2 regions of the Actinacidiphila polyblastidii genome follow, and region 2 is predicted to be linked to the other one. Evidence: predicted binding sites of a transcription regulator. Region 2 holds the regulator's gene; the other holds the start of a gene.
The links. The regulator HspR, encoded in region 2, represses chaperone genes until heat shock. The targets are predictions, from matches to a motif close to TTGAGNNNNNNNNNCTCAA.
Positions count from the first base shown of each region.

Region 1: the regulator HspR is predicted to act here: its motif matches at 9,612-9,630, upstream of lon (endopeptidase La).

Region 1 is NZ_JAZEWV010000010.1:114,247-125,971, forward strand. Features, by position in the region: gene fxsT (FxSxx-COOH system tetratricopeptide repeat protein) at 1-623, shown strand, start outside; gene V2S66_RS15010 (multifunctional oxoglutarate decarboxylase/oxoglutarate dehydrogenase thiamine pyrophosphate-binding subunit/dihydrolipoyllysine-residue succinyltransferase subunit) at 720-4,610, opposite strand; gene V2S66_RS15015 (HAMP domain-containing sensor histidine kinase) at 4,769-5,842, opposite strand; gene V2S66_RS15020 (response regulator transcription factor) at 5,912-6,625, opposite strand; gene V2S66_RS15025 (spermidine synthase family protein) at 6,719-7,426, opposite strand; gene V2S66_RS15030 (class I SAM-dependent methyltransferase) at 7,590-8,579, shown strand; gene V2S66_RS15035 (GNAT family N-acetyltransferase) at 8,690-9,484, opposite strand; gene lon (endopeptidase La) at 9,653-11,725, shown strand, end outside.
Region 2 is NZ_JAZEWV010000018.1:80,137-91,861, forward strand. Features, by position in the region: gene V2S66_RS21350 ((Fe-S)-binding protein) at 1-1,652, opposite strand, end outside; gene V2S66_RS21355 (LCP family protein) at 1,929-2,939, shown strand; gene dnaK (molecular chaperone DnaK) at 3,035-4,912, shown strand; gene grpE (nucleotide exchange factor GrpE) at 4,909-5,604, shown strand; gene dnaJ (molecular chaperone DnaJ) at 5,647-6,849, shown strand; gene V2S66_RS21375 (heat shock protein transcriptional repressor HspR) at 6,854-7,333, shown strand; gene V2S66_RS21380 (FBP domain-containing protein) at 7,496-8,038, shown strand; gene V2S66_RS21385 (pyridoxamine 5'-phosphate oxidase family protein) at 8,048-8,455, opposite strand; gene V2S66_RS21390 (cytochrome P450 family protein) at 8,529-9,767, opposite strand; gene clpB (ATP-dependent chaperone ClpB) at 10,114-11,725, shown strand, end outside.

The sequences.
Region 1 (11,725 bases), on a different contig from region 2:
TGGTGATGGGCCGGCTGCTGGAGCGCTGCCAGCGGCTGCTCGGCGACACCGACCCGCTGACCGTCCGTGTCGCGGTCACGCTGTCCACCTTCGAGCGCGAGCACGGCGACCTCGACCGGGCGCGCGACCTCGGTGAGTTCGCCCTGCACCACTACCGCGGCCAGTTCGGGGAGGCCCACCCGTACACGGCGGGCGCGCTCGCCAACCACGGGCTGCTGCTGCGGGCCGCGGGCGAACGCCAGCAGTCGCAGCTCCAGGTGGAGGCCGCGCTCATCGCGATGACGACCGCGCTCGGCCCCGACCACCCCTGGTCGCTGGCCTGCGCGCTGAACGCGGCGGCCGCCCGGAACTTCGCCGGCGACCCGGAGAACGCCGCCGAGCTGAGCCGGGCCACCGCTGACGCGGCCGCCGCCGAGCTGGGCCGGCACCACCCGCTCACCCTGTCCTGCCGGATCGCCCTCGCCACCGACCTGCGGAACCTGCGCAAGCGGCAGGAGGCCGACAAGATCGAGGAGGAGGCCCTCGCGGCGCTGGCCGCGACCCTCGGTCCGCAGCACCCGCACACCGTCTCGGCCCGCTCCCGGAACCGCCCGTACTGGGACTTCGAGCCGTTCACGACCTGAGACCCCTCCCACCACACGGCAGCCCGGGGCCCGTACCTCGCGGTACGGGCCCCGGGCTGCCGGTCGCTGTCACGTGCCGCGGGGCGCGGCGGGCGGTCAGACCTCGAAGACCTCGCTGACCAGCTGCTCCTGCTGCGCCTGGTGGCGCTTGGCGGAGCCCACCGCGGGGGAGGACGAGGCCGGGCGGGACACCCGGCGGAGCCGGTCCGCGTTGTCCGGGGCGGCGCCGAGCACCAGGTCGAGGTGGTCGATCAGGTTGAGCGCGATGAACGGCCACGCGCCCTGGTTGGCCGGCTCCTCCTGGGCCCAGACGAACTTCTGCGCCTTGGTGTACGGGGCCAGCGCCGCCTGGATCTCGGCGCCCGGCAGCGGGTACAGCCGCTCGATGCGCAGGATCGCCACGTCCTGCGCGCCGCGCTTGTCCCGCTCGGCGATCAGGTCGTAGTAGACCTTGCCGGTGCAGAAGACGACCTTGCGGACCGCGTCCGGCTGCACCGCCGTGTCGCCGATGACCGGCTGGAACTGTCCGGTGGTGAAGTCCTCGGCCTTGGAGGCCGCGGCCTTCAGCCGGAGCATCGACTTCGGGGTGAAGACGATCAGCGGCTTGTGGTGCGGGTTGTGCACCTGCCAGCGCAGCAGGTGGAAGTAGTTCGCCGGGGTGGTCGGGAACGCCACCGTCATGTTGTTCTGCGCGCACAGCTGGAGGTAGCGCTCGATCCGGGCCGAGGAGTGGTCCGGGCCCTGGCCCTCGTAGCCGTGCGGCAGCAGCAGCGTGACGCCGGAGGTCTGGCCCCACTTCTGCTCGGCAGCCGAGATGTACTCGTCGATGATCGAGGAGGCGCCGTTGGCGAAGTCGCCGAACTGGGCCTCCCACATCACCAGCGACTCCGGCCGGGCCAGCGAGTAGCCGTACTCGAAGCCCATCGCCGCGTACTCGCTGAGCAGCGAGTCGTAGACGTTGTAGCGGGCCTGGTCCTCGGACAGGTAGAGCAGCGGGGTGTAGTCCTCGCCGGTGACCCGGTCGATGAGCACCGCGTGCCGCTGGCCGAAGGTGCCGCGTCGGGAGTCCTGTCCGGCGAGCCGGACCGGGGTGCCCTCCAGCAGCAGCGAACCGATGGCGAGGGTCTCGCCCATGCCCCAGTCGATGGTGCCGTCCTCGACCATCGCCGCGCGGCGCTGCAGCTGCGGCAGCAGCCGCGGGTGCACCGTGACGTGCTCGGGGATGTTGACCTGCGAGGCGGCGATCCGCTTGACGACCTCGCTGCTCACCGCGGTCGGCACGGCGACCGGGAACTGCGGCTGGTTGTCCTGGCTCGGCTCCTCGGCCGGCGCCGCGACCGCCTCGCGGACCTCGGTGAACACCTTCTCCAGCTGGCCCTGGTAGTCCTGCAGGGCCTGCTCGGCCTCCTCCAGGGTGATGTCGCCACGGCCGATCAGCGACTCGGTGTAGAGCTTGCGCACCGACCGCTTCTTGTCGATCAGGTCGTACATCAGCGGCTGGGTGAAGGCCGGGTTGTCCGACTCGTTGTGGCCGCGGCGGCGGTAGCAGATCAGGTCGATCACGACGTCCTTGTTGAACGCCTGCCGGAACTCGAAGGCGAGCCGCGCCACGCGGACCACGGCCTCCGGGTCGTCGCCGTTGACGTGGAAGATCGGCGCCTCGATCATCCGGGCCACGTCGGTGCTGTACATCGAGGAGCGCGCCGACTCCGGGGCGGCGGTGAAGCCGACCTGGTTGTTGATCACCACGTGCACGGTGCCGCCGGTGCGGTAGCCGCGCAGCTGCGACATGTTGAGCGTCTCGGCCACCACGCCCTGGCCGGCGAAGGCCGCGTCGCCGTGCAGTGCGACGGGCAGCACCGTGAAGTCGGTGCCGGCCTTGTTGATCACGTCCTGCTTGGCGCGGGCGATGCCCTCGATGACCGGGTCGACGGTCTCCAGGTGCGAGGGGTTCGCGGCCAGCGAGACGCTGATCTGCTCGCCGTCCAGGCCGGTGAAGGTGCCCTCGGCGCCCAGGTGGTACTTCACGTCGCCGGAGCCGTGCATCGACTTCGGGTCGAGGTTGCCCTCGAACTCGCGGAAGATCTGCGCGTAGGACTTGCCGACGATGTTCGCCAGCACGTTCAGCCGGCCGCGGTGGGCCATGCCGACGATGACCTCGTCCAGCCGGGACTCGGCGGCCGCGTCCAGCACCGCGTCCAGCAGCGGGATGACGGACTCGCCGCCCTCCAGCGAGAACCGCTTCTGGCCGACGTACTTCGTCTGCAGGAAGGTCTCGAACGCCTCGGCGGCGTTCAGCCGGCGCAGGATGCGCAGCTGCTCCTCGCGCTCGGGCTTGGCGTGCGGGCGCTCGATGCGGTCCTGGATCCACTTGCGCTGCTTGGGGTCCTGGATGTGCATGAACTCCACGCCGACGGTCCGGCAGTACGAGTCGCGCAGCACGCCGAGGATGTCGCGCAGCTTCATCAGGGACTTGCCGGCGAAGCCGCCGACGGCGAACTCGCGCTCCAGGTCCCACAGGGTCAGCCCGTGTTCGAGCACGTCCAGGTCGGGGTGCTTGCGCTGGCGGTACTCCAGCGGGTCGGTGTCGGCCATCACGTGGCCGCGGACCCGGTAGGAGTGGATCAGCTCGAAGACCCGCGCGGCCTTGGTGACGTCGTCGTCGTGCGCGGTGTCGATGTCGGTGCGCCAGCGGACCGGCTCGTACGGGATGCGCAGCGCGGCGAAGATGTCGTCGAAGAAGTCGTTCTCGCCGAGCAGCAGCTGGTTCATGATCCGCAGGAACTCGCCGGAGGCGGCGCCCTGGATCACCCGGTGGTCGTAGGTGCTGGTCAGCGTCATGACCTTGGAGATGCCCAGCTTGTTCAGGGTGTCCTGCGAGGTGCCCTGGAACTCGGCCGGGTAGTCCATCGAGCCGACGCCGAGGATCATCGACTGGCCGGGCATCAGCCGCGGCACCGAGTGCACGGTGCCCAGGCCGCCGGGGTTGGTCAGCGACGCGGTGACGCCGCTGAAGTCGTCCATCGTCAGCTTGCCGTTGCGGGCGCGGCGCACGATGTCCTCGTAGGCCTGCCAGAACTCGAAGAAGTTCAGCGTCTCGGCCTTCTTGATGGCCGCGACGACCAGCTGGCGGTCGCCGTTGGGCTTCACCAGGTCGATGGCCAGGCCGAGGTTGACGTGGTCGGGCTTGACCAGCGTCGGCTTGCCGTCCTTCAGCGCGAAGGAGTGGTTCATCGTCGGCATGGCCTTCAGCGCCTGCACCATGGCGTAGCCGATGAGGTGCGTGAAGGAGACCTTGCCGCCGCGGGCGCGCTTGAGGTGGTTGTTGATGACGATGCGGTTGTCGAACAGCAGCTTCACCGGGATCGCCCGCACCGAGGTGGCGGTGGGCAGCTCCAGCGAGGCGTTCATGTTCTTGGCCACCGCGGCGGCCGGGCCGCGCAGCGTCACGTACTCGGTGGCGGCCGGCGCGGCCTGGGCCTGGGCCGCCGGGGCGGCCTTCGCGGGGGCTGCGGCGCCGTTCACCGCGGCGGGCGCGGCAGCGGCGGGGGCGGCCGGCGCGGCCGGGGCCTGGGCGGCGGGCGGCGGGGTCGGCGCCGCCGGGGCGGCGTCGGCAGCCGGTGCCGGGGCGGCAGGCGCCTGGGCCGCCGGGGCGGGGGCGGCCGGCTGCGGCGCGGGCGTGGGCGCGGCGGGAGCCGCGGCCAGCGGCTGCGCGGCGGGCGTCTCGCTCGCGCCCTGCGTCGCGCGCTTGGCGGCGCCGGAGGCTCCGCCCTGGCCGGCGGGGGCGGCCGGGGCGGCGGAGCCGTCCGGCTTGTAGTCGGCGAAGAAGTCCCACCAGGCTCGGTCGACCGAGTTCGGGTCCTGGAGGTACTGCTGGTAGATCTCGTCGACGAGCCACTCGTTCGGGCCGAAACCCGCTGCAGGGCCAGCGCCCTGGGCGTCGTGGTCCGTCGAGACACTGGAGCTATTGGGGGACTGTGGCGACACGGCGGTAACCGCCCTCTTCCGCTTCACAAGATGGTGGACAGCGGGAATACAGGCTACGCCTACCCGACCCCTTCCCGCAGGCCCGGGGCCCCCTCGTCGCGCACGTCACACCGCGAAAGCGGTTTCAGGGCGCTGTTTGGCGGGAATGGGGTCCCTCTTCAGGGTTGCGCCCTCCCCGGAAGAGTGACGTGGATGCGGCAGCCGCGCGGCGACTCGGCCACCTCGATCCGGCCGCCGTGCAGGTCCACCGCCCACCGCGCGATGGCCAGCCCCAGGCCCGTACCGCCGTCGCGGCCCGGGTGGGAGCCGCGGTGGAAGCGCTCGAAGACCCGTACCCGGTCCGCCTCGGCTATGCCGGGGCCCTCGTCCCGCACGTCCAGGTCCAGGCTGCCGGGGAAGGCGCCGCCGCGGGCCCGTACGGTGACCCGGCCGCCCGGCGGGCTGTGCTTGACGGCGTTGTCCACGAGGTTGGCGACCACCTGGTGCAGCCGCTCGCCGTCGGCGTAGGCGGTCAGCTCCGGCGGGGAGACGTCCAGGTGCAGGTGCACGTCGGCGCGCGAGCGGGAGCGCGACCCGGTCGCCTTGGAGCTCTCCATGCCCAGGCTCGCGGTCTTCAGCACCGCCGACAGGTACGGCCACACCTCGAACCGCTTGGCGTCCAGCCGCACCGCGCCGCTGTCCAGCCGGGACAGGTCGAGCAGCTGGCTGACGAGCTTGCCCAGCCGCTCGGTCTGCTGGAGGGCCAGCCGCATGGTCTCCGGGTCGGCCGCGGACACTCCGTCGACGACGTTCTCCAGCACCGCGCGCAGCGCCGCGATCGGCGTCTTCAGCTCGTGTGAGACATTCGCCACCAGCTCTTTCCTGTGCCGGTCGGAGGCGGCGAGGTCGGCGGCCATCCGGTTGAAGGTCTCGGCCAGCTCGCCGACCTCGTCCCGGCGCATCCGGCCCACCCGGCGGCTGTAGTCGCCCGCCGCCATCGCCCGCGCGACCGCCGTCATCTCACGGATCGGGGCGGTCAGCCCGGTCGCCATGATCTGCGTGACCAGCAGGCAGGCGATGATCGAGAAGATGGTGATCACCCGGATCTCGGTGGCCGAGTGGATGGCCACGATGACCAGCAGGGTGGTGATTCCGACGGAGAGCAGCACCAGCCCCTGCATCGCGGCCTTGATCGACCGGAACGGGTCCCAGGGGCGCAGCGCGTCCCACACCCGGCGCCACCATTTCGTCATGGCGGGCATCCTCGCAGCCGCACCTGCGGGGTGTCTGCCCCCCGCTGCGTGAGCGGCGCACGCCGCGGGTCACAGCGCCGGCGTCTCCAGCGCGTAGCCGACGCCGTGCACGGTGCGGATGCGCTCGGCGCCGATCTTGCGGCGCAGCGCCTTCACATGGCTGTCGACGGTGCGGGTGCCCGAGGCGTCGGCCCAGTCCCACACCTCGGCCAGCAGCTGCTCGCGGGAGAGCACCGCGCGCGGCTGCTGGGCCAGGCACACCAGCAGCTCGAACTCGGTCGGGGTCAGGTGCACGTCGGAGCCGCCGACCCGGACCCGGCGCTGGGTGTGGTCGATCTCCAGGTCGCCGAGCTGGATGCTGGCGCCGCGCGGGCTGTGCGCGGCCGCAGCGGCCCGCTCCACCCGGCGCAGCAGCACGTGCACCCGGGCGGCCAGCTCGCGCATCGAGAACGGCTTGGTCATGTAGTCGTCGGCGCCGACGCCGAGTCCCACCAGCATGTCGGTCTCGTCGTCGCGCGCGGTGAGCATCAGCACCGACACCGGCCGGTCCGCCTGCACCCGGCGGCACACCTCGAGCCCGTCGTACCCGGGCAGCATCACGTCGAGGACCAGCAGGTCGGGCTGCCAGGAGTGGGCGGCGTCCACCGCGGAGGGGCCGTCACCCGCCGTCCTGACCTGGAACCCCTCGGCCTGCAGGCGGGCCGCGATCGCCTGCACTATCGTCTGGTCGTCCTCGACCACCAGCACCCGGCGCTGCGCACCGGCCGTCTGCGTGCTGTCCACTTCCGCCCCACAAGGTCGTCACAATTACCGGCAGCGTACGGGCCGGGCCGCCGCCCTGACTATGACGCCTTCACGCCGTGACGCCAACGTGCATCAGGGCCTGAGCCCGATGTGGACCACGTCCGGCACACCGCGCGCGACCGGGACGCGCGTCGTGCGCACCCCGGTGAACCCCGCGTCCCTCAGCGCCGTCTCGAACTCGGCCGAGGGCTGCGCGGACCACACGGCGAGCACACCGCCCGGTTCGAGCCGCTCCCGGCAGGCGGCGAGGCCGCTGGGGCTGTAGAGACTGCCGTTGTTCTCGGTCACTGTCCAGTCGGGCCCGTTGTCGATGTCCAGGCACAACGCGTCGTACCGGGGCCCGCTCGCACGCACCCAGGAGACCAGATCCTCCCGCACCACCCGCACCCGGGGGTCGTCCAGCGCGTGCCGGGAGTAGGCCGCCAGCGGCCCCTCGCGGTGCCACCCGACGACCGCGTCCTCCCGTTCGACCACCGCGATCTCGCCCCAGCGCGGCTCCTCGGCGGCGCGCGCCAGCGAGAAGCCGACGCCCAGGCCGCCGATCAGCACCCGCAGTCCGGCGCGGCCGGGAGCGTACGCGTCCAGCGCGGCCAGCGCCTCGTCGACGAGCAGCCGCTCGGAGCGGCCGTCGGAGGTGTCCATCAGGAAGACGCCGTTGGCGATGATCTCGTACTGGTCGCCGTGCCGCCGCAGCACCACCTCGCCGTACGGGCCGTCCCGCCGGTCCAGTACGACGGGCGAGGGCGCGGGGCCTGGCGGCGGCGAGGGCACGGGCGGCATCCGCCCATTGTGGCGGAGCGGGCGGCGGCCCACGGACCGGGGTCACCCGCGGTGACACGCCGGCCCGGGGTCCGCCCGCGGTTCACGGCCGGGACGCCAGGACTTCACCCGCTCTGTTCCCGCAGATGGTCCGGGCGGCCCGGACCGGGCGTAGGTTCCGCGCATGTCATCCCTTCTCAGGAACCCCGTGGCGCGCAAGCTGCTGCGGCCCGCGACGTCCCTGGTCGACCAGCGGGTGCAGCGGCCGGTCGGCAGACTGCGCAAGGACATCGACAAGGCCGCGCGCGGCGAGCGGGAGGCGCGCGAGTCGCTGCGCAAGGACGTCGAGGCGCTGCGCAGGGAGCTGGGGTCGCTGCGCAAGGAGGTCGCCGAGCTGCGCGGCCGGCAACTGCCGTTCGAGCTGCTCTTCGAGCGCAGCGGCAGGGCGGGGAACCGCACGTTCACCAAGGAGCAGTTCGACCGGCTGGTCGCGCAGATCGGCGAGGTCACCGGGCAGTCCCCGTACGCCCGCCGCAACGTGGTGGCCGCCTTCCGCAACGTCGTGGCCGTCGAGGCGCTCGGCGTCGGCCGGCTGGCCGGCGCCTCGTCGAACGTGTGCGGCAAGCTCGCCACCGTGCCGCTGCTGGACCCGCCCACCGCCGAGGTGCTGGAGATCGGCACGCTGCACGGCATGTTCTCCGCGGTGCTGATGCGGATGCTGCACCGCGCGGGCCTCGAACCGCGGCTGACCATCGTCGACCCGCTGGCGGGCAGCCAGTTGCAGCCCGGCACGAAGCCGGGCTCCGAGCCGACCGGGACGCCCGTGCGGCTCGACGTGGTCCGCGCGAACCTCGCGCTGGGCGGGGTCGCGGGGGAGCAGGCGCGGGTCCAGCAGGGGCTGTCCGGCGACCCGGCCGTCCGCGCGGCCGTCGCGGACCGCGCGTACGGCGTCGTGATCGTCGACGGCGATCACTCCGCGGAGGGCGTGGCGGCGGATCTCGCCTGGGCCGAGGAGATCACCGCGCCCGGCGGCATCGTCGTCCTCGACGACTACGGCGACCCCGCCTGGACCGGCGTCCAGGCCGCCGCGGACGCCCACCTCGCGCGCGCCGACACCCGCTTCAGCCTCCTCGGCACGGTCGCCACCTCCGCCTACCTCCGCGCTGCCGGCTGACGCCGGCCGGTGGGTGGTCGCTCGCGCCGTTCCCCGCGCCCCTGGCAGGGCGCGGGGCGGTCCGGGCGCGGCCCGGGGTGTGGGGGGAGTGCGCGGGGGGACGGCGGCTGTCAGGGGGTGGGAGGCGACCACACGTAGGGGGTGGTGGTCGTGACCGCCTGGAAGCCCATCCGGGCGAGCACCGGCGCGCTCGCGTCGGACGCGTCGACCTGGAGGTACCGCACCCCGCGTGCGGCGGCGAGCCGCGCGCGGACGCCGACCAGCGCCCGGTAGATGCCGCGGCCGCGGTACGCCGCGAGCGTGGACCCGCCCCACAGCCCGGCGAACTCCGTCCCGGGACGGAACACGAGCCACGCCGCGGAGACCGGCCGCCCGTCCGCCTCCGCGAGGAACACCGCGATCTCCTCGGGCGCCGCGGCGACCCGGCTGAGCAGATCGGCGCCGAGGAAGGTCAGGTCCAGGTCCCACACCTCGGTGAGCAGCGCGCCGATCGCCCGGAAGTCCTCGGGCCGCTCGGTGCGGCGCAGGGTGACCCCGGCCGGTTCCGGCGCGTCGCCGGTCATCCGCTCGGTGCGCCCGATCATGACGGTCTCCCGGTCCTCGGGCACGAAGCCGGCGGCGCGCAGGGCGCCGGGCAGGCCGGCGGGCCGGTCGTGGCCGCGGATCTTCCACTCCACGCCCTCGCCGCGGGCGGCGAAGTAGTCGCGCTGGCGCACGATGAGAGCGTCGAGCTCCGGCCCCTCGGGGACGCCGAGGTCCGCAGGCGCGCTCACGAAGCCGCGGAACTGCCCGACGAGCCGGGTGAGCGGCCCGTCCCGTTCCGCCGTCACCCCGGCCGGCAGGACAGCCGGCGCTCCCCGCAGCTGCGCGTCGTACGCGCCGAGCAATGTCGCTTCGTTCCCGATCACCGGCCCCAAGCTAGCGCCGGCCGCCGCCCGGCCGCCTGCCCTTTTCGCCGCCGCGGTCCCGGGCGGTCCCGGGCGATCGCTGAGGGCGAACAGGGGGTCGGGAACACCGGGGCGGGGGCAGAGGTTGAGTGGGTCGTACTCAACTTGCTTGCTTAGGGAGCGATCATGGCGTCTGAGCCGAAGAGTTCCAACCTCACCCTCCCCGTCCTGCCCCTGGACGAGGAGGTCGTCCTGCCCGGCATGGTCGTCCCGCTCGACCTCACCGACCCCGAGGTGCGCGCCGCCGTCGAGGCCGCGCAGAGCGCCGCTTCCGGCGGCGCCGGCAGCGGGTCGGGGGCGGGCAAGCCCCGGGTGCTGCTGGTGCCGCGGGTGGACGGCGCGTACGCCGCGGTCGGCACACTCGGCACCGTCGAGCAGGTGGGCCGGCTGTCCGACGGCGACCCCGGCGCGGTCATCCGCGGCCGCGCCCGCGTGCGCATCGGCGCCGGCACCACCGGCCCCGGCGCGGCGCTGTGGGTCGAGGCCACGCTGGTCGAGGAGCCCGCGCCCGCCGAGTCGCCCGGCGCCGTCGCCGAGCTGATGAAGGAGTACAAGGCCCTGGCCACCAGCTGGCTCCGCAAGCGCGGCGCCTGGCAGGTGGTGGACCGGGTGCAGCAGATCGACGACGTCGGTCAGCTCGCGGACAACTCCGGTTATTCCCCGTTCCTCACCGCCGAGCAGCGCATCGAGCTGCTGGAGACCGCCGACCCGGTGGCCCGGCTGCGGCTGGCCATCCAGCGGCTGCGCGACCACCTGGCCGAGCAGGACGTCGCCGAGACCATCCGCAAGGACGTCCAGGAGGGCATGGAGAAGCAGCAGCGCGAGTTCCTGCTGCGCCAGCAGCTGGAGGCGGTCCGCAAGGAACTGGCCGAGCTGAACGGCGACCCGGACAACGAGACGGACGACTACCGGGCCCGCGTCGAGGCCGCCGACCTGCCGGAGGCGGTCCGCGAGGCCGCACTGAAGGAGGTCGAGAAGCTGGAGCGCTCCTCCGACGCCTCCCCCGAGGGCTCGTGGATCCGCACCTGGCTGGACACCGTCCTCGAACTGCCGTGGAACACCACCACCGAGGACACCTACGACGTGGCCGGCGCCCGCGCGGTGCTGGACGCCGACCACTCCGGGCTGGAGGACGTCAAGGAGCGCATCACCGAGTACCTGGCGGTCCGCAAGCGCCGCGCCGAGCGCGGTCTCGGCGTGGTCGGCGGCCGCCGCGGCGGCGCGGTGCTCGCGCTGGTCGGCCCGCCCGGCGTCGGCAAGACCTCGCTGGGCGAGTCGGTGGCCCGCGCGATGGGCCGCGAGTTCGTCCGGGTGGCGCTCGGCGGCGTACGGGACGAGGCGGAGATCCGCGGCCACCGCAGGACGTACGTGGGCGCGCTGCCCGGCCGGATCGTGCGGGCGATCAAGGAGGCCGGGTCGATGAACCCGGTGGTGCTGCTCGACGAGATCGACAAGGTCGGCTCCGACTACCGGGGCGACCCGGCGGCCGCGCTGCTCGAAGTCCTCGACCCGGCGCAGAACCACACCTTCCGCGACCACTACCTGGAAGTCGAACTCGACCTGTCCGACGTGGTCTTCCTGGCCACCGCCAACGTCCTGGAGGCGATCCCCGAGCCGCTGCTGGACCGGATGGAGCTGGTCAGGCTGGACGGCTACACCGAGGACGAGAAGGTCGTCATCGCCCGCGACCACCTGCTGCCCCGGCAGCTGGAGCGCGCGGGGCTCGACGGGGACGAGGTGACGCTGGAGGAGGACGCGTTCCGCAGGCTCGCCGGCGAGTACACCCGTGAGGCGGGCGTGCGCACCCTGGAGCGGACCATCGCCCGGATCCTGCGCAAGATCGCGGCGCGGCACGAACTGGGCGACCAGGAACTGCCGTTCACCGTCGGCGCGGACGACCTGCGGGCGCTGATCGGGCGGCCGCACCACGTACCCGAGGCCGCGCAGGACCCGGAGGAGCGGCGGACCGCGGTGCCCGGCGTGGCCACCGGCCTGGCGGTCACCGGCGCGGGCGGCGACGTCCTCTACATCGAGGCGTCGCTGGCCGATCCGGAGACCGGCGGCTCGGGCCTGCAGCTGACCGGCCAGCTGGGCGACGTGATGAAGGAGTCGGCGCAGATCGCGCTCTCCTTCCTGCGCTCGCACGGCGCCGAACTGGAGCTGCCGGTCGGCGATCTGAAGGACCGCGGCGTGCACCTG
Region 2 (11,725 bases):
GCCACGTTCTCCTGGCCGAGCTGCTGGAAGAGGAACTCGTTGCCCAGCCGGCGGGCGGAGTCGCCGGTGCAGTTCTCGTCGCCGCCCATGACGGCGAAGTTGACGCCGGCGATGTGCAGCAGCTCGGCGAACGCCTTGGTGGTCTTCTTCGCGCGGTCCTCCAGCGAGCCGGCGCAGCCGACCCAGTAGAGGTAGTCCACCTCGGTGAGGTCCTCGACGTCCTCGCCGACGACCGGGACCTCGAAGCCCGCTTCCCGCTGGAGTTCCTGGACCCAGGCCAGGCGCTGCTTCTTCGGCAGGCCCCAGGGGTTGCCCTTCTTCTCCAGGTTCTTGAGCATCGTGCCGGCCTCGGAGGGGAAGGACGACTCGATCATCACCTGGTAGCGGCGCATGTCGACGATGTGGTCGACGTGCTCGATGTCCACCGGGCACTGCTCGACGCAGGCGCCGCAGGTGGTGCAGGACCACAGCACGTCGGGGTCGATGACGCCGCCCAGGCCGTTCGGGCCGTCGGCCGCGGTGCCGACCAGCGGGCGCTCGGCCTCGGCGAGCGCGGCGGCGGGGACGCCGGCCAGCTGCTCGGGGGTGCCCTTCTCCTCGCCCTCGGCGGTCTTGCCGCCGCCGGCCAGCAGGTAGGGCGCCTTGGCGTGGGCGTGGTCGCGCAGGCTCATGATGAGCAGCTTGGGGGAGAGCGGCTTGCCGGTGTTCCAGGCCGGGCACTGCGACTGGCAGCGGCCGCACTCGGTGCAGGTGGAGAAGTCGAGGATGCCCTTCCAGGAGAAGTGCTCGATCTGGGAGACGCCGAACTGGTCGTCCTCGCCCGGGTCCTCGAAGTCGATGGGCGCGCCGCCGCTGGTCATCGGCTGGAGTGCGCCGAGGGCGACCGGTCCGGTGGCGTTGCGCTTGAACCAGATGTTCGGGAAGGCCAGGAAGCGGTGCCAGGCCACGCTCATCGTGGTGTTCAGGCCCAGCACGATGGCCCAGATCATGGTGACGCTCAGCTTGATCATCGCGGTGAGGTACACGACGTTCTGCAGCGTGCCGGTGCTCAGCCCGCGGAAGGCGGCGACCAGCGGGTAGGACGCGAAGTAGCCGGCCTCGTAGTGGTCGACGCCGTGCAGGGCGCCTTCCAGGCCGCGCAGCGTCATGATCGCCAGGCCGATGACGAGCACCACGTACTCGACGAAGTACGCCTGCCAGGCGGTCGAGCCGGCGAAGCGGGACTTGCGGCCGGCCCGGGAGGGCAGGTTGAGCAGCCGGATCACGATCAGGGTGATGATGCCGAGGGTGGTGAGCGTCGCGATGAACTCGGTGTACAGCTCGTACGGGAGCCAGGTGCCGATCCACGGCAGGATCCAGTCGGCCTTGAAGAGCTGGCCGTAGGCGTTGACGATGGTCAGCGCCAGGGTGAGGAAGCCGACCGCCACGAACCAGTGGGCGATGCCGATGACGCCCCACTTGTTCATCCGGGTGTGCAGGGCGAACTCACGGGCGAGCGTCTTGGTGCGGCTCAGCGGGTCGTCGGTGCGCGTGCCCTCGGGCACCGGCTGGCCGATCCGGACGACCCGGTAGATCTGCGCGACGGCGAGGCTGATGAGCGCGACGCCGACCGCGGTGAGGACCAGCGACACGATGATCGCGGCGAGTTGCATGGGGGCTCCTCGGGCCTGCGCAATCCGAAACGTACTAAGCGGTAACTTACTCCGGTCTCGGCTGAGGTTACCCGGGTTTCCCGGGTCCATGAAGCCGCGCCGCTGGTGATCTGTGTCGCGCGGCACAGTGGCGCCGCCGGCGCTTCCCCGGCTGTGGGGGAGCGTACGCCGTGGCGGCGCGATTGAAGGCGCGTCAATCGTGACAAACATGGAGACGGCGGACAACGGTCCGCGGCGTCCGCAGGCGGCCGGGAACGGCCGGGAGGTGACCGGGAGATGCGCGCGGTGCTGCGCTGGGCGGCGATCGGCGCCGGCCTCGTCCTGGTGGTGGCGTGCGGTCTCGGCCTGGCCGCCTACCGCAAGTTCAGCGGCAACATCCGTACGGACACCACCGCCGAACGGGTGCTCGCCCAGGACGCGGCGCAGCGCCCGCCCGCGCTGGTCCCGGGCGCGCGGAACATCCTCGTGATGAGCGCGCGGCCGACCGGCGGGCCCGCCCGCCGCGGCGGCCGCCCGGGGCGCGGCGAGGCCGAGGCGGCCGTACTTCTGCACCTGTCCGCCGACCGGCGGCGCGCCGCGGTGGTCGGCGTCCCGCCGACGCTGCGGGTCAGGATTCCGGCGGCCTGCGGGGCGGACGCCGGCCTGCGCGCGGCGGCCGCCCCCGGCGCGGCCCCGGGCGGCGGCGCGGGGCGGGGGACGGGGTCGGGGGGCGCTCCCGGCGAGTCCCCGGCCCGCTACGGGCCCTTCGCCGACGCCTTCCGCGAGGGCGGCGCGGCCTGTTCCATCCGGGCCTTCGAGGAGCTGAGCGGCATCCGGGTCGACCACCACCTGGTGGTGGACGCGCGCGGCTACCAGCGGATCGCGGCGCCGGTGTCCGCGGCAGGCCGCCGCACCAGCGACCGGCGCGGCGACCTGCTGCGCGCGCTGGCCCGCGAGGCCCGCGGCGGCGACGGCGGCCTCGCCCACCCGGCCAGGCTCTACGGCTTCCTCGACACCGCGACCTCCGCGATCACCGCGGACCCGGGCCTCAGCTCGCTGCCCGCGCTGTACGAACTGGCCGGCAGCCTGCGCGCGCTGCCGCCGGACGGCCTGGTCTTCCTCACCGTCCCGGGGGGCCCGGGAAGCTCAGGGGATGCAGGGGATGCAGGGGATGCAGGGGGCTCATGGGAGACGGCCGGCGCGGCCGGTGTGGGCGGCGCGACGGCGGGTACGGGCCGTGCGGACGCCGCCCGGCTGTTCGCGGCGGTACGGGCGGATCGGCCGCCTGCGCAAGGCTCGCGCCGCTAAGTTGAGCCGACCGCGCTCATGTCATTTGACTCTCCTGACGCGCTCAGGCACTCTTGAGCGAGATTCACTCAAGTCGGTCAGCTGGAGGATTCACCATGGCACGTGCGGTCGGCATCGACCTGGGCACGACTAATTCCGTCGTCAGCGTTCTCGAAGGCGGCGAGCCCACCGTCATCACCAACGCAGAGGGCGCCAGGACCACGCCGTCCGTCGTCGCCTTCGCCAAGAACGGCGAGGTGCTCGTCGGCGAGGTCGCGAAGCGCCAGGCGGTCACCAACGTCGACAGGACCGTCCGGTCGGTCAAGCGCCACATGGGCACCGACTGGAAGATCAACCTGGACGGCAAGGACTTCAACCCGCAGCAGATGAGCGCCTTCATCCTGCAGAAGCTCAAGCGGGACGCGGAGTCGTACCTGGGCGAGAAGGTCACCGACGCGGTGATCACCGTCCCCGCGTACTTCAACGACTCCGAGCGCCAGGCCACCAAGGAGGCCGGCGAGATCGCCGGCCTGAACGTGCTGCGGATCGTCAACGAGCCGACCGCGGCGGCCCTCGCCTACGGCCTGGACAAGGACGACCAGACCATCCTCGTCTTCGACCTCGGCGGCGGCACCTTCGACGTGTCCCTGCTGGAGATCGGCGACGGCGTGGTGGAGGTCAAGGCCACCAACGGCGACAACCACCTCGGCGGCGACGACTGGGACCAGCGCGTCGTCGACTACCTGGTCAAGCAGTTCCAGTCCGGCCACGGCGTGGACCTGGGCAGGGACAAGATGGCCCTCCAGCGCCTGCGCGAGGCCGCGGAGAAGGCGAAGATCGAGCTGTCCAGCTCCACCGAGACCTCGATCAACCTGCCGTACATCACCGCCTCGGCCGAGGGCCCGCTGCACCTGGACGAGAAGCTCACCCGGGCGCAGTTCCAGCAGCTGACCAGCGACCTGCTGGAGCGCTGCAAGACCCCGTTCCACAACGTCATCAAGGACGCCGGCATCCAGCTGTCCGAGATCGACCACGTGGTCCTGGTCGGCGGCTCGACCCGGATGCCGGCCGTCGCCGAGCTGGTACGCGAGCTGACCGGCGGCAAGGACGCCAACAAGGGCGTCAACCCCGACGAGGTCGTCGCGATCGGCGCGTCCCTGCAGGCCGGCGTCCTCAAGGGCGAGGTCAAGGACGTCCTGCTGCTCGACGTCACCCCGCTGTCCCTGGGCATCGAGACCAAGGGCGGCATCATGACCAAGCTGATCGAGCGCAACACCACGATCCCGACCAAGCGCTCGGAGATCTTCACCACCGCGGAGGACAACCAGCCGTCGGTGCAGATCCAGGTCTACCAGGGCGAGCGCGAGATCGCCGCGTACAACAAGAAGCTCGGGATGTTCGAGCTGACCGGCCTGCCGCCGGCGCCGCGCGGGATGCCCCAGATCGAGGTCACCTTCGACATCGACGCCAACGGCATCATGCACGTCGGCGCGAAGGACCTGGGCACCGGCAAGGAGCAGCGGATGACCGTCACCGGCGGCTCCTCGCTGCCCAAGGACGAGGTCGACCGGATGCGCCAGGAGGCCGAGCAGTACGCGGACGAGGACCACCGCCGCCGCGAGGCCGCCGAGACCCGCAACCAGGGTGAGCAGCTCGTCTACCAGACCGAGAAGTTCATCGCGGACAACAAGGACAAGCTCCCCGAGGACGTGAAGTCCGAGGTCGAGGACGCGCTCGCGGACCTCAAGGAGAAGCTGAAGAACGAGTCGACCGACGACGGCAACACCGCGGCGATCCGCGAGGCCACCGAGAAGGTCGCCGCCACCAGCCAGAAGCTCGGCCAGGCGCTGTACGCCAACGCGCAGGCCGAGGGCGGCGCGGCGGGTCCCGGCGCGGACGCCCCGGGCGCCGAGCAGGCCGCCGCTGACGACGACGTGGTGGACGCCGAGATCGTCGACGACGAGAACGGCCAGAAGAGGGACGGTGCCGCGTGACGGAGGAGTCGAAGGGCTTCGAGGAGCCCGACGTCCCTTCCGAGGCCGCCGAGGCGCCGGAGTCCGGCACGCCGGACAAGGCCGCTGAGGCAGGGCCCGCGGGGTCTGCCGGTTCCGCCGACGAGGCGGGCCCGGCGGCCCCGGGCGGGGACGCCGTCGCGCAGCAGCTGACCGCCGCGCGGGCGCAGCTGGACCAGGTGCGGACCGCGCTCAACGAGCGCACCGCCGACCTCCAGCGGCTCCAGGCCGAGTACCAGAACTACCGCAGGCGGGTGGAGCGGGACCGGGTCGCCGTCAAGGAGATCGCGATCGCCAACCTGCTCACCGAACTGCTCCCGGTGCTGGACGACATCGGCCGGGCGCGGGAGCACGGAGAGCTGGTCGGCGGCTTCAAGTCGGTCGCCGAGTCGCTGGAGACGGTCGCGGCGAAGCTGGGGCTGCAGCAGTTCGGCAAGGAGGGCGAGGCCTTCGACCCGCTGGTGCACGAGGCGCTGATGCACAGTTACTCGCCGGATGTCACACAGACGACATGCGTGCAGATCCTCCAGCCCGGGTACCGCATCGGGGAGCGCAACCTGCGCCCCGCGCGGGTCGCGGTCGCCGAGCCGCAGCCCGGCAGCCCCGCCAAGGACGAGGCGGAGCAGGACAAGAAGGCGGACGACGAGGAGACCGGTGGCCCGGACGAGGGCTGACGGACACAGGAGAGCGCAGGCCGGAGAGGAGGGACGTCGGGGATGAGCATCAGCAGGGACCTGTTGGAGAAGGACCTGTACAAGGTCCTCGGCGTCCCCAAGGACGCGACCGACGCCGAGATCAAGAAGGCGTACCGCAAGCTGGCGCGCGAGTTCCACCCGGACGCCAACAAGGGCGACGCCAAGGCCGAGGAGCGCTTCAAGGAGATCTCCGAGGCCAACGACGTGCTCTCCGACGCCAAGCGGCGCAAGGAGTACGACGAGGGCCGCGCGCTGTTCGGCAACGGCGGCTTCCGGCCGGGTCCGGGCGCGGGCGGCACGGGCGGCTTCAACTTCGACCTCGGCGACCTCTTCGGCGGCGCGGGCGGACCCGGCGGCCCCGGCGGGCCCACCACGAGCGGGCAGGGCGGCGGCTTCGGCGGCGGCCTGGGCGACGTCTTCGGCGGGCTGTTCAACCGGGGCGGCGGCACTCGCGTGCAGCCGCGCCGCGGCCAGGACATCGAGTCCGAGGTGACGCTCAGCTTCACTGAGGCGGTGGACGGGGCCACGGTCCCGCTGCGGATGTCCTCGCAGGCGCCGTGCAAGGCGTGCTCCGGCACCGGCGACAAGAACGGCACCCCCCGGGTGTGCCCGACCTGCGTCGGCACCGGGCAGGTCTCGCGCGGCGGCGGTGGCGGCTTCTCGCTCACCGACCCGTGCGTGGACTGCAAGGGCCGCGGCCTGATCGCGGAGAGCCCCTGCGAGGTCTGCCACGGCAGCGGCCGGGCCAAGAGCTCGCGCACCATGCAGGTCCGCATTCCCGCCGGGGTCACCGACGGGCAGCGGATCCGGCTGCGCGGCAAGGGCGCTCCCGGTGAGCGCGGCGGTCCGGCGGGCGACCTGTACGTCGTCGTGCACGTCGGACGCCACTCGGTGTTCGGCCGCAAGGACGCGAACCTGACGGTGACCGTCCCGGTGAGCTTCACCGAGGCGGCGCTCGGCGGCGAGATCAAGGTGCCCACCCTCGGCGGGCCCCCGGTCACGCTGAAGCTGCCGGCCGGCACGCCCAACGGCCGTACCCTGCGCGCCCGCGGCAAGGGCGCGCTGCGCAAGGACGGTTCGCGCGGCGACCTGCTGGTCACCATAGAGGTCGCGGTGCCGGACAGGACCGAGGGCGAGGCGCTGGACGCCCTTGAGGCGTATCGCGAGGCCACCGCGGACACCGACCCGCGGGCGGAGCTGTTCAAGGCCGCAAAGGGAGCGTGAGCAGATGAGCATCGACGGCGGGATGGGAGGCGGGCCGCGCGGTCCGCGGGTGTCCCGCAACCCCTACCAGCTGACCGAGGAGTCCCCGGTCTACGTCATCTCGGTGGCGGCCGAGCTGTCCGGGCTGCACCCGCAGACCCTGCGGCAGTACGACCGCCTCGGGCTGGTGTCCCCGGACCGCACGGCCGGCCGCGGCCGCCGCTACTCGGCGCGGGACATCGAGCAGCTGCGCGAGGTGCAGCGGCTGTCGCAGGACCAGGGCATCAACCTGGCGGGCATCAAGCGGATCATCGAGCTGGAGAACCAGGTCGCCGCGCTCCAGGCCCGCGTCGCCGAGCTGTCCGCCGCCGTCGAGGGGGCGGCCGCCGTCATCCAGCAGCGGGAGGCGGCGGTGCACGCCTCCTACCGCCGCGACCTCGTCCCGTACCAGGACGTCCAGCACACCAGCGCTCTGGTGGTGTGGCGCCCGAAGCGGGACGGCTGAGCGGCCGCCCCCGCGCGCTGCCGCGCTTTCCGCATGACCAGGCCCGCCGCCCCGCCCCGGGGCGGCGGGCCTGGTCGTGTCCGCGGTCCTGGTCCCCCCCGGGGGTGGCGGCGGGCGAAATTGCGGCGACAGCGTGCGGACGGGCCGCGTAGCGTCGCGGACATGGACGCCCTCACGGAAGCCGAGATCCGCGCCTGCTTCGTCAACTGTTCGAAGGGTGAGGCGAAGCGGCTGAGCTTGCCGCGCGACCTGGCGGAGCGGCCCTGGGGGCACCTGGACTTCCTGGGCTGGCGCGATCCGGGCGCGCCGGACCGGGCGTATCTGGTCGCGCCGGCCGAGGGCGGCCCGGTCGGGCTGACGCTGCGGGTCGCGCCGGGGGCGCGGCGCAATCTGCTGCGCAGCAGCCTGTGCGGGCTCTGCCTGACCGGGCACTCCGGCGGCGGCGTGGACCTGCTGGTGGCGCCGCTGGCCGGCCCGGCCGGCCGGCAGGGCAACACCGTCGGCCTCTACATGTGCGCGGACCTGGCCTGCTCGCTCTACATCCGCGGCAAGAAGTCCTCGGCGCTCGCCAAGCGCCTGGAGGAGACGCTGACCCTGGACGAGCAGATCGCGCGCACCCGCCGCAACCTGGCGGCCTTCGTGGACAAGGTCACCCAGGGCGGCCGGCCGGCCGCCGCGACCCACCGGTCCGGCGCGTCCTCCTGACCCGCACGCTCACGCGCTGCCCATCGCCCGGGTCAGGGCGATCTCGATGACCACCCGGTCCGGCTTGTACGCGAGCGCGCGACCGTAGCGCTCGCCGTAGCGGCGTACCGCCTCGGCGATCCGCTCCGGGTCCTCGCTGACGGTCGCGACGCCCTCCAGCGTGGCCCAGCGGCCGCGCTCCACCTGGCAGACGGCGACGCGCGCGCCGCCGGGGCCCGCGGCGCGGATGTGCCCGGCCTTGGCGCTCGCGGTGTTCGTGGTGATCCGGGCGAGGCCCGCCTCGGGGTCGTAGGTGACGCCGACCGGGACGACGTGCGGGGAGCCGTCGGCGCGGTGGGTGGTCAGCGTGCACAGGTGGTACTCGCGCCAGAAGGCGAGGTAGCCGGCGTCGGGGGCGCGGGGATCGCGGCGTTCCATGACCAGGACCCTAGGACATCGCGGCACTGGGACATCGGGACGCTAGCGGTCGGCACACGGGGCCGTCGGCCCACTAGGCGGTCGGCGGCGCCAGCCGTACCGGCAGCGCGGCGACGCTCGCGCCGATGAAGCCGGGCAGCGGCGGCAGCTCCTCGTCCGGCGCCGCCAGCCGCAGCCCGGGGTAGGCGGCGTAGAGGTCCCGCAGCGCGGTCACCGCTTCGAGGCGGGCCAGCGGCGCCCCGAGGCAGTAGTGGGCGCCGTGCCCGAAGGCCAGGTGCCGGCTGGGCGGCCGGGTGATGTCGAACCGGTCGGCGTCGGGCCCGTACTCGCGCGGGTCGCGGCCGGCCGCGGCGTACCCGGCGAGCACCGGGATGCCGCGCGGCACGGTGACGCCGTCCACCACGAGGTCGGTGGTGGGGTAGCGGAAGGGGAAGTTGGCGACCGGGCTGTCCCAGCGCAGGGTCTCCTCGACCACCGCGTCCCAGGACACCTCGCCGGACAGCGCCAGCTCCCGCTGCTCGGGGTGGCGGCACAGCGCGCGGACCGCGTTGGTGATCAGGTTCAGGGTGGTCTCGTGGCCGGCGACGATCATCAGCAGCAGAGTGCCGGTCAGCTCCTCGTCGCTGAGCCGCTCGGCGCCGTCGTGCAGGGCGTCGTCGCGGGCCGCGATCAGCGCGCTGGTCAGGTCGTCGCCGGGATCGGCCCTGCGCTCCTGCACCACGCGGCCGAGGATCGCGTGGATCTCGCGCTGCGCGGCCATCGCGTCGCCGCCGCCGCTCGACGTGCTGACCATGCGGTGGGTGAGGGTGTGCAGCCGGTCGCGGTAGCCGCTGCCGACCCCTAGCAGCTCGCAGATCACGCCCATCGGCAGCGGGTACGCGAAGTGCCGGCGCAGGTCCACCACGCCGTCGGCGTCCGCGTGTCCGGGCAGCGCCGCCAGCAGGTCGCCGGTGAGCTTCTCGATCCACGGCCGCAGCGAGGCCACCCGGCGCGGCGTGAACGCCTTGCCGGCCAGCCCGCGCAGCCGCCTGTGGTCGTCGCCGTCCGCCGTGATCATCCCGCTGACCAGCGCGAAGGCGTTCAGCTGCCACTGCTCGGGGACCCGGCCCTCCTGGTACGCGGCGAAGTGGCGGGCGTTCTTGGCGACCTTCGGGTCGGCGAGGAAGTCGCGCAGTTCCTTGTGCCGGGAGACGATCATCCCGTCGACGCCGCCGGGCAGTGCCACCGGGCACGCGGCGGCGCTCTCGCGCAGCGCCGCGGCCTGCGTGTGCACGCCGGCGCCGGACGGGTCCAGGGAGTGCGCAGTGCTCATAGGAGTCCTCACACGCGCAGGAGAAAGGGTCAACTCCGGTCATTCCCGGTGGAGTTGCGCCCGATTCTCGCACTGCTGCGCGCGCTTCCTCAACGTTCACCCGGTATTCGGCCGTTCGATCGCCCGGAATCAGCCGGTCCCCGGCACAAAAGGGGTTGCCCGCCACGGGTCGGCCTCGCGTCCGCTCCGGGTCCGCCTCGGGTCTGCTCGGTGGGGCGCCCGAAAACCGCCTTGAGTGGGATAGACTCAACTTGCTTCATGGTGCCGAAGGCAAGTCGTGGTGGCCACCGACCGTCACGACGTCGACGGCCGTCACATCCGTCACGACCGAAAGGAACCCGCCCTCGTGGACGCCGAGCTGACCAACAAGAGCCGGGAGGCGATCAACGCCGCCAACACGCGGGCCGTGTCGGAGGGCAACCCGGACCTGACGCCCGCCCACCTGCTGCTCGCCCTGATGGGCGGCGCGGAGAACGAGAACGTCCTCGACCTGCTGACCGCCGCCGGCGCCGACCCGGCCGCGGTCCGCGCGGACGCCGAGCGGCTCGTCGCGGCGCTGCCCAAGGTGCAGGGCTCCACGGTGGCGCCGCCGCAGGCCAACCGTGACATGCTCGCGGTGATCGCCGACGCCTCGGAGCGGGCCAAGGACCTCGGCGACGCGTATCTGTCGACCGAGCACCTGCTGATCGGGATCGCCGTCAAGGGCGGCCCGGCCGGTGAGGCGCTGACCAGGGAGGGCGCGAGCGGCCGCAAGCTGCTCGACGCCTTCGAGACCTCGCGGGGAGGGCAGCGCGTGACCAGCCAGGACCCGGAGGGCACGTACAAGGCGCTGGAGAAGTACGGGACGGACTTCACCGCGGCGGCCCGCGAGGGCAGGCTCGACCCGGTGATCGGGCGCGACCAGGAGATCCGCCGCGTCGTCCAGGTGCTCTCCCGGCGCACCAAGAACAACCCGGTGCTGATCGGCGAGCCCGGCGTCGGCAAGACCGCGGTGGTCGAGGGCCTGGCCCAGCGCATCGTCAAGGGCGACGTGCCCGAGTCGCTGCGCAACAAGCGGCTGGTCTCGCTCGACCTCGGCGCGATGGTGGCGGGGGCGAAGTTCCGCGGCGAGTTCGAGGAGCGGCTGAAGGCCGTGCTCGCCGAGATCAAGGACAGCGACGGCCGGATCGTCACCTTCATCGACGAGCTCCACACCGTCGTCGGCGCGGGCGCCGGCGGCGACTCCGCGATGGACGCGGGCAACATGCTCAAGCCCATGCTGGCCCGCGGCGAGCTGCGCATGGTCGGCGCCACCACGCTGGACGAGTACCGCGAGCGGATCGAGAAGGACCCGGCCCTGGAGCGCCGCTTCCAGCAGGTGCTGGTCGCCGAGCCGACCGTCGAGGACACCGTGGCGATCCTGCGCGGCCTCAAGGGACGCTACGAGGCGCACCACAAGGTGCAGATCGCGGACTCCGCGCTGGTCGCCGCGGCCACCATGTCCGACCGCTACATCACCTCCCGCTTCCTGCCCGACAAGGCCATCGACCTGGTCGACGAGTCCGCGTCGCGGCTGCGCATGGAGATCGACTCCTCCCCGGTCGAGATCGACGAGCTGCAGCGCTCCGTCGACCGGCTGCGGATGGAGGAGATGGCGCTGAAGAACGAGACCGACCCCGGGTCGGTCCAGCGGCTGGACAAGCTGCGCAAGGACCTCGCCGACCGCGAGGAGGAGCTGCGCGGCCTGACCGCCCGCTGGGAGAAGGAGAAGCAGGGCCTGAACCGGGTCGGCGAGCTGAAGGAGCGCCTCGACGACATCGACACCCGGATCGACCGCGCCCAGCGCGACGGCGACTTCGAGACCGCCTCCAAGCTGCTCTACGCCGAGAAGCCGAAGCTGGAGGCCGAGCTGGAGGAGGCCACCCGCGAGGAGCAGGAGGCGGCGGCCCAGGGCCCCTCGACCAACATGGTCAAGGAGG